3 linked regions of the Paludisphaera rhizosphaerae genome follow. The protein of the gene in region 3 binds, or shares a complex with, the protein of the main gene of each other region. Links are inferred from orthologs where the notes say so. Each region holds a gene or a part of one and is shown on either strand. Other genes may lie near its edges. The genes, in order: accB, G5C50_RS07790 and accD.

What was found.
Region 1: the proteins of accD (region 3) and accB are in contact, whole or in part, in a solved structure (PDB 8UXZ), measured with the Escherichia coli proteins. The link is inferred for Paludisphaera rhizosphaerae from one-to-one orthologs.
Region 2: the proteins of accD (region 3) and G5C50_RS07790 are in contact, whole or in part, in a solved structure (PDB 8UXZ), measured with the Escherichia coli proteins. The link is inferred for Paludisphaera rhizosphaerae from one-to-one orthologs.

What each region holds. Positions count from the first base shown.
Region 1 is NZ_JAALCR010000004.1:83,987-86,928, reverse strand. What follows is about bases 108-2,896. They hold accB (acetyl-CoA carboxylase biotin carboxyl carrier protein), read right to left. Parts: upstream 1,864-2,896; coding sequence 1,351-1,863; downstream 108-1,350. Other genes in these bases: G5C50_RS06465 (M24 family metallopeptidase), read right to left, coding at 1,991-2,896; accC (acetyl-CoA carboxylase biotin carboxylase subunit), read right to left, coding at 108-1,315. Outside these bases: more of accC, read right to left, coding at 1-107; more of G5C50_RS06465, read right to left, coding at 2,897-2,942. UniProt on the Escherichia coli protein: This protein is a component of the acetyl coenzyme A carboxylase complex; first, biotin carboxylase catalyzes the carboxylation of the carrier protein and then the transcarboxylase transfers the carboxyl group to form malonyl-CoA.
Region 2 is NZ_JAALCR010000005.1:53,200-56,249, reverse strand. What follows is about bases 18-2,914. They hold G5C50_RS07790 (acetyl-CoA carboxylase carboxyltransferase subunit alpha), read right to left. Parts: upstream 2,037-2,914; coding sequence 999-2,036; downstream 18-998. Other genes in these bases: G5C50_RS07785 (serine/threonine protein kinase), read right to left, coding at 2,099-2,914; G5C50_RS07795 (hypothetical protein), read right to left, coding at 433-963; G5C50_RS07800 (alpha/beta hydrolase family protein), read right to left, coding at 18-343. Also shown: more of G5C50_RS07800, read right to left, coding at 1-17; more of G5C50_RS07785, read right to left, coding at 2,915-2,983. UniProt on the Escherichia coli protein: Component of the acetyl coenzyme A carboxylase (ACC) complex. First, biotin carboxylase catalyzes the carboxylation of biotin on its carrier protein (BCCP) and then the CO(2) group is transferred by the carboxyltransferase to acetyl-CoA to form malonyl-CoA.
Region 3 is NZ_JAALCR010000029.1:23,232-26,229, forward strand. Bases 1-2,845 are described here. They hold accD (acetyl-CoA carboxylase, carboxyltransferase subunit beta), read left to right. Parts: upstream 1-922; coding sequence 923-1,768; downstream 1,769-2,845. Other genes in these bases: G5C50_RS26395 (histidine phosphatase family protein), read left to right, coding at 245-856; G5C50_RS26405 (PIG-L deacetylase family protein), read right to left, coding at 1,755-2,543; lexA (transcriptional repressor LexA), read left to right, coding at 2,824-2,845. Also shown: more of lexA, read left to right, coding at 2,846-2,998.

The sequences.
Region 1 (2,942 bases), on a different replicon or contig from region 3:
AGGTGGTGTCGACGTTGCCGTCGATGAAGTCTTTGTGACGGAAGATCCGCTGGTGCAGCGGGATGGTCGTCTTGACCCCCTCGATGACCAGCTCGTCGAGCGCCCGGCGCATCCGGCCGATGGCCTCGGCGCGGGAAGGGGCGTGGACGATCAGCTTGCCGACGAGCGAGTCGTAATTCGGCGGGACCGAATAGCCGGCGCGGACGTGGGAATCCCAGCGGACGCCGGGGCCTCCGGGGACCGTCAGCGCGGTGATCCGGCCGGCGGAGGGGCGGAAGTCGTGGTCAGGGTCCTCGGAGTTGATCCGGACCTCGATCGCGTGGCCTTCCGACTTCACGTCTTCCTGGCGGAAGGGGAGAGGCTCGCCGGCGGCGATCCGGATCTGCTGCTGGACCAGGTCGATGCCGGTGATCTCCTCGGAGACCGGGTGCTCGACCTGGATCCGGGCGTTGACCTCGATGAAGTAGAAGTTGTTCTCGGAGTCGACGAGGAACTCGCAGGTGCCGGCGTTGGTGTAGCCGACGGCCTTCGCCAGCCGGACGGCGGCCTCGCCGAGCTTCTCGCGGACCTCCATCGGCAGGGCGGCGGAGGCCTCCTCGACGAGCTTCTGATGCCGGCGCTGGAGGGAGCAGTCGCGGTCCCAGCAGTGGACGACGTTGCCGTGCAGGTCGGCGAGGATCTGGACCTCGACGTGCCGGGGGCGGTCGATGTACTTCTCCAGGTAGATCGACGGGTTCTTGAACGCGGCCTGGGCCTCGTTGCGGGCGGCCTGGATCGAGCTCGGCAGCGACGCCTCGTCGCGGCAGACGCGCATCCCCTTGCCGCCGCCGCCGGCCGCGGCCTTGATCAGCACCGGGAAGCCGATCGACTTGGCGACGCGGATCGCCTCGGCCTCGGAGTCGATGGCGCCGTCGGAGCCAGGCACGCTGGCGACCTTCGCCTGGGAGGCGATCACCTTGGCCTCGGTCTTCAGGCCCATCTTGCGGATCGCCTCATGCGGCGGGCCGATGAACTCGAAGTTGCAGCTTCGGCAGATCTCGGCGAACTGGGGGTTCTCGCTGAGGAACCCGTAGCCGGGGTGGATCGCCTGGACGTCGGCGACTTCGGCCGCGGCGATCAGCCGGGGGATGTTCAGGTAGCTGTCCACCGATGCCGCCTTGCCGATGCAGATGGCGCGGTCGGCCAGCTCCAGGTAGGGGGCGTCGCGGTCGGCCTGGGAATAAACCGCGACGACCTCGACCCCCAGCTCCTTGCACGCCCGGATGACCCGCAGCGCGATCTCGCCCCGATTGGCGACCAGTATCCTCTGGAACATCGGACTTCACCACCTCGGTCGACGGGACGGGCTGATCAGGCGGGGACGACGCGGAACATGGGCTGGCCGAACTCGACCGGCTGCCCGTTCTTCACGAGGATCTCGGCGATCGTCCCCGAGACGCCGGCGGGGATGTCGGTGAAGACCTTCATGGCCTCGATGATGCAGAGGGTCGTCGCGGACTGGATGACCGAGCCGACCGAGACGAACGGCGGGGCGTCGGGCGAGGCCGACGAGTAATACGTGCCCACCATCGGGCTCTCGATGACGATGGTCTTCGGCCCAGCGGCCGGTTCGGAAGGGGCGGCGGTCGTCGGAGCGGCCGGCGGGGCGACGGGAGCCGGAGCCGGGGCGTAGGCGGCCGGATAGGCGGGGAGGCCGGCGGGCGCGACCGTCTCGGCGCCCCGACGCCGCAGGTGGACGCTGTACGGGCCGTCGGTGATTTCCACCTCGCTCAGGTCGTACTTCTTCATCAGCTTGACGAGATGGTGGACTTTCTTAACATCCAGCGGCTCGCCGCTTCTCACCTCGGGACCCTGCTCGGCCATACCTTCGCTCCACTCCTCTTGGTCTCGGATCGCCGCCGTCCACCTTCTTGGCGGCGCGGGTCGCTCATTCCCGACTACGGGACGGCCCGAACTTCCGGTCTCGCCCGATTCGTCGCGGCGGACGGCGTCAAGCCCGCACGGAGTCGAGTTCCTTGGGGAGACTCGACAGAACCTCGCGGCCGTCCGGCGTCACCAGGACGTCGTCCTCGATCCGGACGCCGCCCCACTCGGGCAGATAGATGCCGGGCTCGACGGTCACGACCATCCCGGGCTCCAGGATCGTCGGCGACTCCCGGCGGAGGCGGGGCCCCTCGTGGACGTCCATGCCGATCCCGTGGCCCAGGCCATGGTCAAAAAAACGGCCGAACCCCGCTTGCTCGATGTACGAGCGGGCTTCGGCGTCCACGTCCTGGGCCTTGACACCGGGGCGGATCGCCTGGACGGCCCGTTTCTGAGCCTCAAGAACGACCCCATAGACCTCTTCGAATTTCGGTGTGACGTTACCGGTTACAACCACCCGCGTCAAGTCGCTCTTATAGGATCGGCCGCAGGCCCCCCAGTCGATCAGGACGAAATCGTCGTCGCCGATTCGGGTCTCCGAAGTCGGCCGCGCATGAGGAAGGGCGGCCCGCACCCCCACCGCGACGATCGACGGAAAACTCGTCCCCGTCGCCCCCAGGGCTCGCATGTGGGCTTCCAGGCGGTCGGCCGCCTCCTTCTCCGTCTCTCCGGCTTTCAATTCCCTTTTGAGTCTTAAAAAGGCGTCCTGGGCGATGGCGACGGCCTCGCGGATCAGGCCGACTTCCTCATTGTCCTTGATCTGCCGGAGCTTTTCGACCAGGCCGGTCGTCGGGGCAAGGCTCGTCGACTTGAGTTCGCCTTTGACGGCCTCGAAATCCGCGACGCTGAGGTGGGAGGCCTCGAATCCGAGCGAGGGGAGCCGGAGCTTCTCGGCGATCTCGGCGACCGCCTTGGTCATCGGTTGGACGTTGGGCCGGATGTAGGCTTCCAGGCCGGGGCATTCCTGTTCCAGTTGGGTCGTGAATCGGCCGTCCGAGAGGACCATGTCGCGGCCGTCG
Region 2 (3,050 bases), on a different replicon or contig from region 3:
CCCAATCGCCGTCGCCGAAGGCGAAGCCGCCGTGCAGGAACAACACCGCCGGTCGCTTCGCGCCGTCGCCTGACCTTTGGTTTCGATAGGCCTGGAGCCGCAGGTCGCCAGACTGGTATTCGACAGCCACGGCGTCGGGCGGCGTCGCGGCGGGATTGCTCGGCGCGGGCGACGGCCCGTGGCGGACGAGCTTGGTCGCGAAGCCGGCGCGGGCCTGGGCGTAGTCCTCGTCGCGAAGCTCCAGGCCGGGCGTCGGGCGTGGCGGGTCGTCATCGGGCACGGGACCGCCGCAGGCGATGCCGAAGCCGAGGAATGCGATGAGGAGAGGACGTTGAGGAGGCAAGGATTTCATTCGCCGCTGAGGCCGTTTGCTCAAAAATGCTCCGGCCGGATTGAGACAATTGTTGATCGAAGAAGACGCGTAGGTGAATCTCACTGATCGGTCAGGACGGCTACCAAGATCCCCCCGATCACATAGGCCCCGACCAGCAGGAAGGGGAGGGCGTTTCGATCGAGGACGCTGAGGAGGAGGATCGTCGCCAAAGTCCCGAGACACATGAATCCCAGGCCTATGATGATCTCCCCGACTGGTGGAATGAGAGTGAGCAACGAGGCGACGATCCAGATCACCCCGAGCGCGTCCCAGAGGTTCCCGACCAGTTCGTCGAACAACCGAGGTTGGATCTCGACCTTCGGGAAGGGTGACGAAATCTCAAATTCGTCGTCGAGATCCCCGGGGGCCGTTCCTCTAACTCCCAGGCGACGGACCAGGACTGGGCGAGCTCTGCGATACCATCTCGTCGCGAAGACGGGGATCGGCAGGAGGCACCAGGCGATGAACGGCGCCTCCGACCTTCGGTGCGGCGCCGATGGTTGCGGGATCAAGGACAGGACGACGGCCGCCGTCGCGGTAAAAACCATCAGGTCCTCGACGGAGAGCCCCTTGCGCTTTGCGGCGGCCATCGTCGCACCTTGATGTGATGTCAGGGACCGTCGCCTCAGACAGCCGAGGCGTGGCCGTTGCGGAGCGTCTCGGAGGCTTCGGCGTCGGCGGCCTGGTCGAGGAAGACGCCGATCTTGCGGTACTTCTCGTAGCGGCGGTCGAGGAGCTCGTCCTTCGGCACGCCGACGAGTTTGCGGAGGTTCCTGAGGAGGAACTGCTTGAGGTTGGCGGACATCTCGGCGTGGTCGCGGTGGGCGCCGCCGAGGGGCTCCTGCACGACCTCGTCGATGATCCCGAAGCGGAGAAGGTCGCGGCTGGTGAACTTCAGCGCGGCGGCCGCCTTGGGGGCGTGCTCGGCCCCCTTCCAGAGGATCGTGGCGCAGCCCTCGGGGCTGATGACCGAGTAGTACGTGTGCTCCAGCATCCCCAGGTGGTCGCCGATGCCGATCCCCAGCGCGCCTCCCGACCCCCCCTCGCCGATCACCACGCAGACGATGGGCGTCTTGATGCCCGACATCTCCATCAGATTCTCGGCGATGATCGCGGCCTGCCCGCGCTCCTCGGCCGTGATCCCCGGATAGGCGCCGGGGGTGTCGATGAAGGTGACGATCGGCAGGCCGAACTTCTCGGCGAACCGCATCTTCAGGAGCGCCTTGCGATAGCCTTCGGGGTGGGCGCAGCCGAAGTGGCAGGCCGTGCGCTCGGCCAGGTTCTTCCCCTTCTGGTGGCCGATGAACATGACCTTCATGTCGTCCAGGTAGCCCAGACCGGTGACGATGGCCTGGTCGTCGCCGATGGCCCGGTCGCCGTGCAGCTCCAGGAACTGGTCGAAGATCAGGTCGATGTAGTCGCGCGTTTGGGGTCGCTGGGGATGCCGCGAGACCTGCACCGTCTGCCAGGGGTCCAGTTGCGAGTAGATCTCACGCTTCAGCCCGGCCAATTCGCGGCGGAGGAGGCGGATCTGGTCGCCGACCTTCGAGCCTTCGCCCCCGGCGCGGTTCTTGGCGTACTGCGTCTCCATGTCGACGAGCCGCTGCTCCATCTCGTAGATGGGGGCTTCGAAGGGGAGTCGCTGTTCGTGGGCGCTGCGCATGGCGGGCATGATCCTCGGGAACGGGCGGGCGTCGGACTTTCGATCGATCCGCGATACGGCTCTTACTGATTATCGGCTTGCGGATCGGGGTCGTTTCGATAAATCCGAATATTCCGGAAGGCGGTCAGGAACTCGTGAAGGGTCGCAAGGCGTTCTTCGGGCTGCTTGCGGAGCGTCCGCATGATCAGGTCGTTGAACTCAGGGGTGATCTGTTCGTCGCGCGAGGAGAGCGGTATGGGCCGCTCGCGCTGATGCTTGCTCAGCAGCTCTTGCTGAGAGTTGGCCCGAAACGGAGGCCGTCCGCAGGTCAGCTCGTAGCAGGTGCAGCCGAAGCTGTAGATGTCAGCCGTTGGTGCGGGGGACTCGCAGCGGATCTGCTCCGGGGCCACGTAGGTCCCCGTCCCCTGGCGAGGAACCTTGCCGGAAAAGAGCCGAGCCAGGCCGGAACGAGCCCTCAGGGCGATGTTGTAGTCGATCACCCGGACTTCGCCGGCGGCGTTGGCCAGGATGTTCTCCGGCTTCACGTCGCGGTGGACCCAACCCTTGTCATGCATGTAGGCCAGTCCGGTGGCGGCCTGGCGGATGATCTTGTGGAGATGGTCCTTCGGCATGGGGTAGGCCGTGGGCTTCACCAGGGGAAGCTTTAGGTTGGGGGCCTGGAAGTACTCCATGACGAAGTAAGGCTCGCGGTCGGGGACGTACTCCAGGACTCGGATCAGGTTGGGGTGATGCAGATCAAGCCCGACCTTGGCCTCGAAGGCGAACTTGCGGCGTTCGGACGAGTCGTCGCAACGTGAGGGAGCAAGTTGTTTTACGGCCAGGCGACGATGGGTGGAGTCATCGACGACCTCCATGACCAGGGCGGTGGAGCCGGCATGGAGCACCCGGACGACGCGATAGCCGCCGATACGATCTTCCGCACTTGCCGCGCCGCCGCTCGTCGCCAATCTCAACCCCTTTGCAGGTGAAGTTCGTACAGTTTGTACGACCAGCAATATCCTACGAAATCCAGGC
Region 3 (2,998 bases):
CCCGAGCGGGCCGGCTGAGAACCTTGTCAGAATTGATCCTGGATGGTAGAACGAGACGATACGATGAGGTGCGAAGCCCCGTCAAATTGAAGGCTCAGCCTGCGAACACGGCGACCTACTTGCGGGCTCGCCGTCCAGAAGACACCAGCCCTCCACCCTCCCGCCGGCCGCGCGAAGGGCCTCCGATTGACGGGAGGACCCGACGTCGCTTCCGTCGCCCCGGGCCGATTCACGACGAGTAACGATGGCCGCGTTGATGTCATCGCAGGTTTTGCTCATCCGCCCCGGCGCGACGCTCTACGACGAGCAGAACCGCGTCCAGGGCGTTCTCGACATCCCCCTCAGCGAACAGGGCCGCTCCGAGGTCGACCGGCTGGCCGAGCGCCTCGCCGCCCGTGGAGACGCTCCTCGCCTGGCGGCCCTTTACTGCGGGCCGGGGGAGAGCGTGGTTCGCACGGCCGAGATCGTCGGTAAGGCGTTGGGGCTGCGTCCCAAGCGGATCGATGAGTTCCGCAACCTCGACCAGGGGCTCTGGCAGGGCCTCCAGATCGAGGAGATCCGCCGTCGAAACACTCGCCTCTTCCGGCAGTGGATCGACGATCCTCGGACCATTCGACCACCCCAGGGCGAGACGATCGAGGAGGCGATGGAACGCGTCCGGGCGGCCTTCCGCCCTCTTTTCCGCCGCCACCAGTCCGAGGCGTTCGGGCTGGTCGCCGGCGAGCCGCTGGGCCGCCTGATCGCCGCTTACCTGAAACGCGTCCCCCGACTCCAGCTCGACGAATTCCTCCCCTGTTGCGGCTTCGAGCGGATCGAGGTCCACGCCGACGTCCTCGGCGGCAACGGCTCCTCTTGACAAGATCGCCCCGCCGGTGTGACCTGGGGGCTCCCCTGCACCGTTCCTACAGGAGTAAGATCGCCCATGGCCGCCAAAGGAGGACCCCTGCACGCCTGGCATGGGCATTTCGAAGCCAAGCGCGTCCCCGAAGGCGTCTGGATGCGCTGCGACGGCTGCGGCGCGACCCTCTTCCGCAAGCAGGTCGAGCAGAACCTCAGCGTCTGCCCGGAATGCAACCACCACATGCCCCTGACGGCTCAGGACCGCATCCGCCAACTCCTCGACACCGACACCTTCGAGGACTGGTTCTCCGACCTCAAGCCGGCCGACCCTCTGGAGTTCGACGACCGCCGGCCTTACCCCGAACGGGTCAAGGCCGAGCAAGCGCGGACCGGGCTCAACGAGGCCGCACTTGTCGGCCAGGGCTTCATCAAGGGCCGCCGCATCGTCTTCGGCATCACCGACAGCGGCTTCATCATGGGGAGCATGGGCTCGGTCGTCGGCGAGAAGCTGACCCGCGCCGTTGAGGAGGCCACTCGCCAGAAGCTGCCGCTGGTGATCGTCTCCGGCTCCGGCGGCGGGGCCCGGATGCACGAGGGGATCTACTCCTTGATGCAGATGGCCAAGGTCTCCACGGCTCTGGGACGCTATCGCTCTGCGGGGGGCCTGTTCATCAGCGTCCTGACCCATCCCACAATGGGAGGGGTCGCCGCCAGCTTCGCCTCGCTGGGCGATATCATCATCGCCGAACCGAAAGCCCTCATCGGCTTCGCCGGCCCCCGGGTCATCGAGCAGACCGTGCGCGAGCGACTCCCCGAGGGCTTCCAGACCAGCGAGTTCCACCTCCAGCACGGCTTCGTCGATCGGATCGTTCATCGCCGAGACCTCAAGAGCCTGATCGCCCAGCTCATCGACTTCACGACAGCCTGACAGTCTTCCCCCCCTTGCCGTCCTGTCCGAGCAGGTCGAGCAACAGGTTGTCGTGCGGGTAAGGATGGCCGAGGTACTGGCGGAAGCCCTCGGCCTTATCGACGCCGATCTCCTTCCCGCGGACCTCGCCCCAGCGCTTCTGGCTCTCCAGGTACTCGTCGATCCCGTGCTGCCGCAGCAGCCACTCCCGCTGGCTGGCGTGGCAGGCGAGCATTTCACGCTTGGTCTCGAAGACGTCGGTCACGTCGACGTGGAAGGCCACCGGCAAGGGGCGACCGTCGCGGTCGATCCCTTCCAGTGAGTCGACGAAATACAGGTGGGGGATGTAGTCGATCGCCTTCGCCGGCTCCCACTGCCGGGTCGCGTAGTTCGGACAACCGGCCGCGAAGCAGGCGTCGCGAACCAGCAGGCTGGTCATCTCGTGGTCGCAGAGGTAGTCGACCGGCGGAGCAGTCAGGATCACGTCGGGCCGAATCCGCCGAACGGCCTCCGTCACGCGCCGTCGCGACTCGTCGTCGTTAAAGATGGCCAGGTCCCGGAATTCCAGGCAGAGATACTCGGCCCCGATCAGGTCGGCCGCCGCCTTGGCCTCGGCGCGGCGGATGGCGGCGATCGCCTCGCAATCGTGCTCGGCGCTGCCGCAATCGCCCGGAGTCATCGTGGCGATCGTCACAGCGTGGCCACTCTTTAGGAGCAGAGCCAGAGCCCCCGCACACTGAAATTCGACGTCGTCGGGATGGGCGTGGATGGCCAAAATGCGCTTTTGTGTGTGCATCGGTGATGGGTCCGAATCCGTCGGCGGTGGAAAAAAGAACCGGCTCAGGGTACCCCAGGGAGTACGCCTAAAGCAAGAATCGGGATGATGTTGCGCTCCAATTCAGAAGTCCGTGCAAGGGATGGATGGGTTGTAGCCGAAAAATGTATTGGCGTGCGCTAGACGACCGCTGTACATTACCCACAAAGGGCCAGGTAGTGATCGCCCGTCCGCTGCGCTTATTTCCATGCCCCGACGGGCTGCCCGGCCGTCTTGCGACCCCACCCGAACGGAGCCCACCATGGCCGACCTCGACTCGCTCACATCGCGGCAACGCGAGATCTACAGCTTCATCAGGAGCAAGATTCAAGGACGAGGCTACGGTCCCACGGTGCGGGAAATCGGTCTTCATTTTCAGATCAAGAGCCCTAACGGCGTGATGTGCCACCTGAAGGCACTGCAGAAGAAGGGCTTGA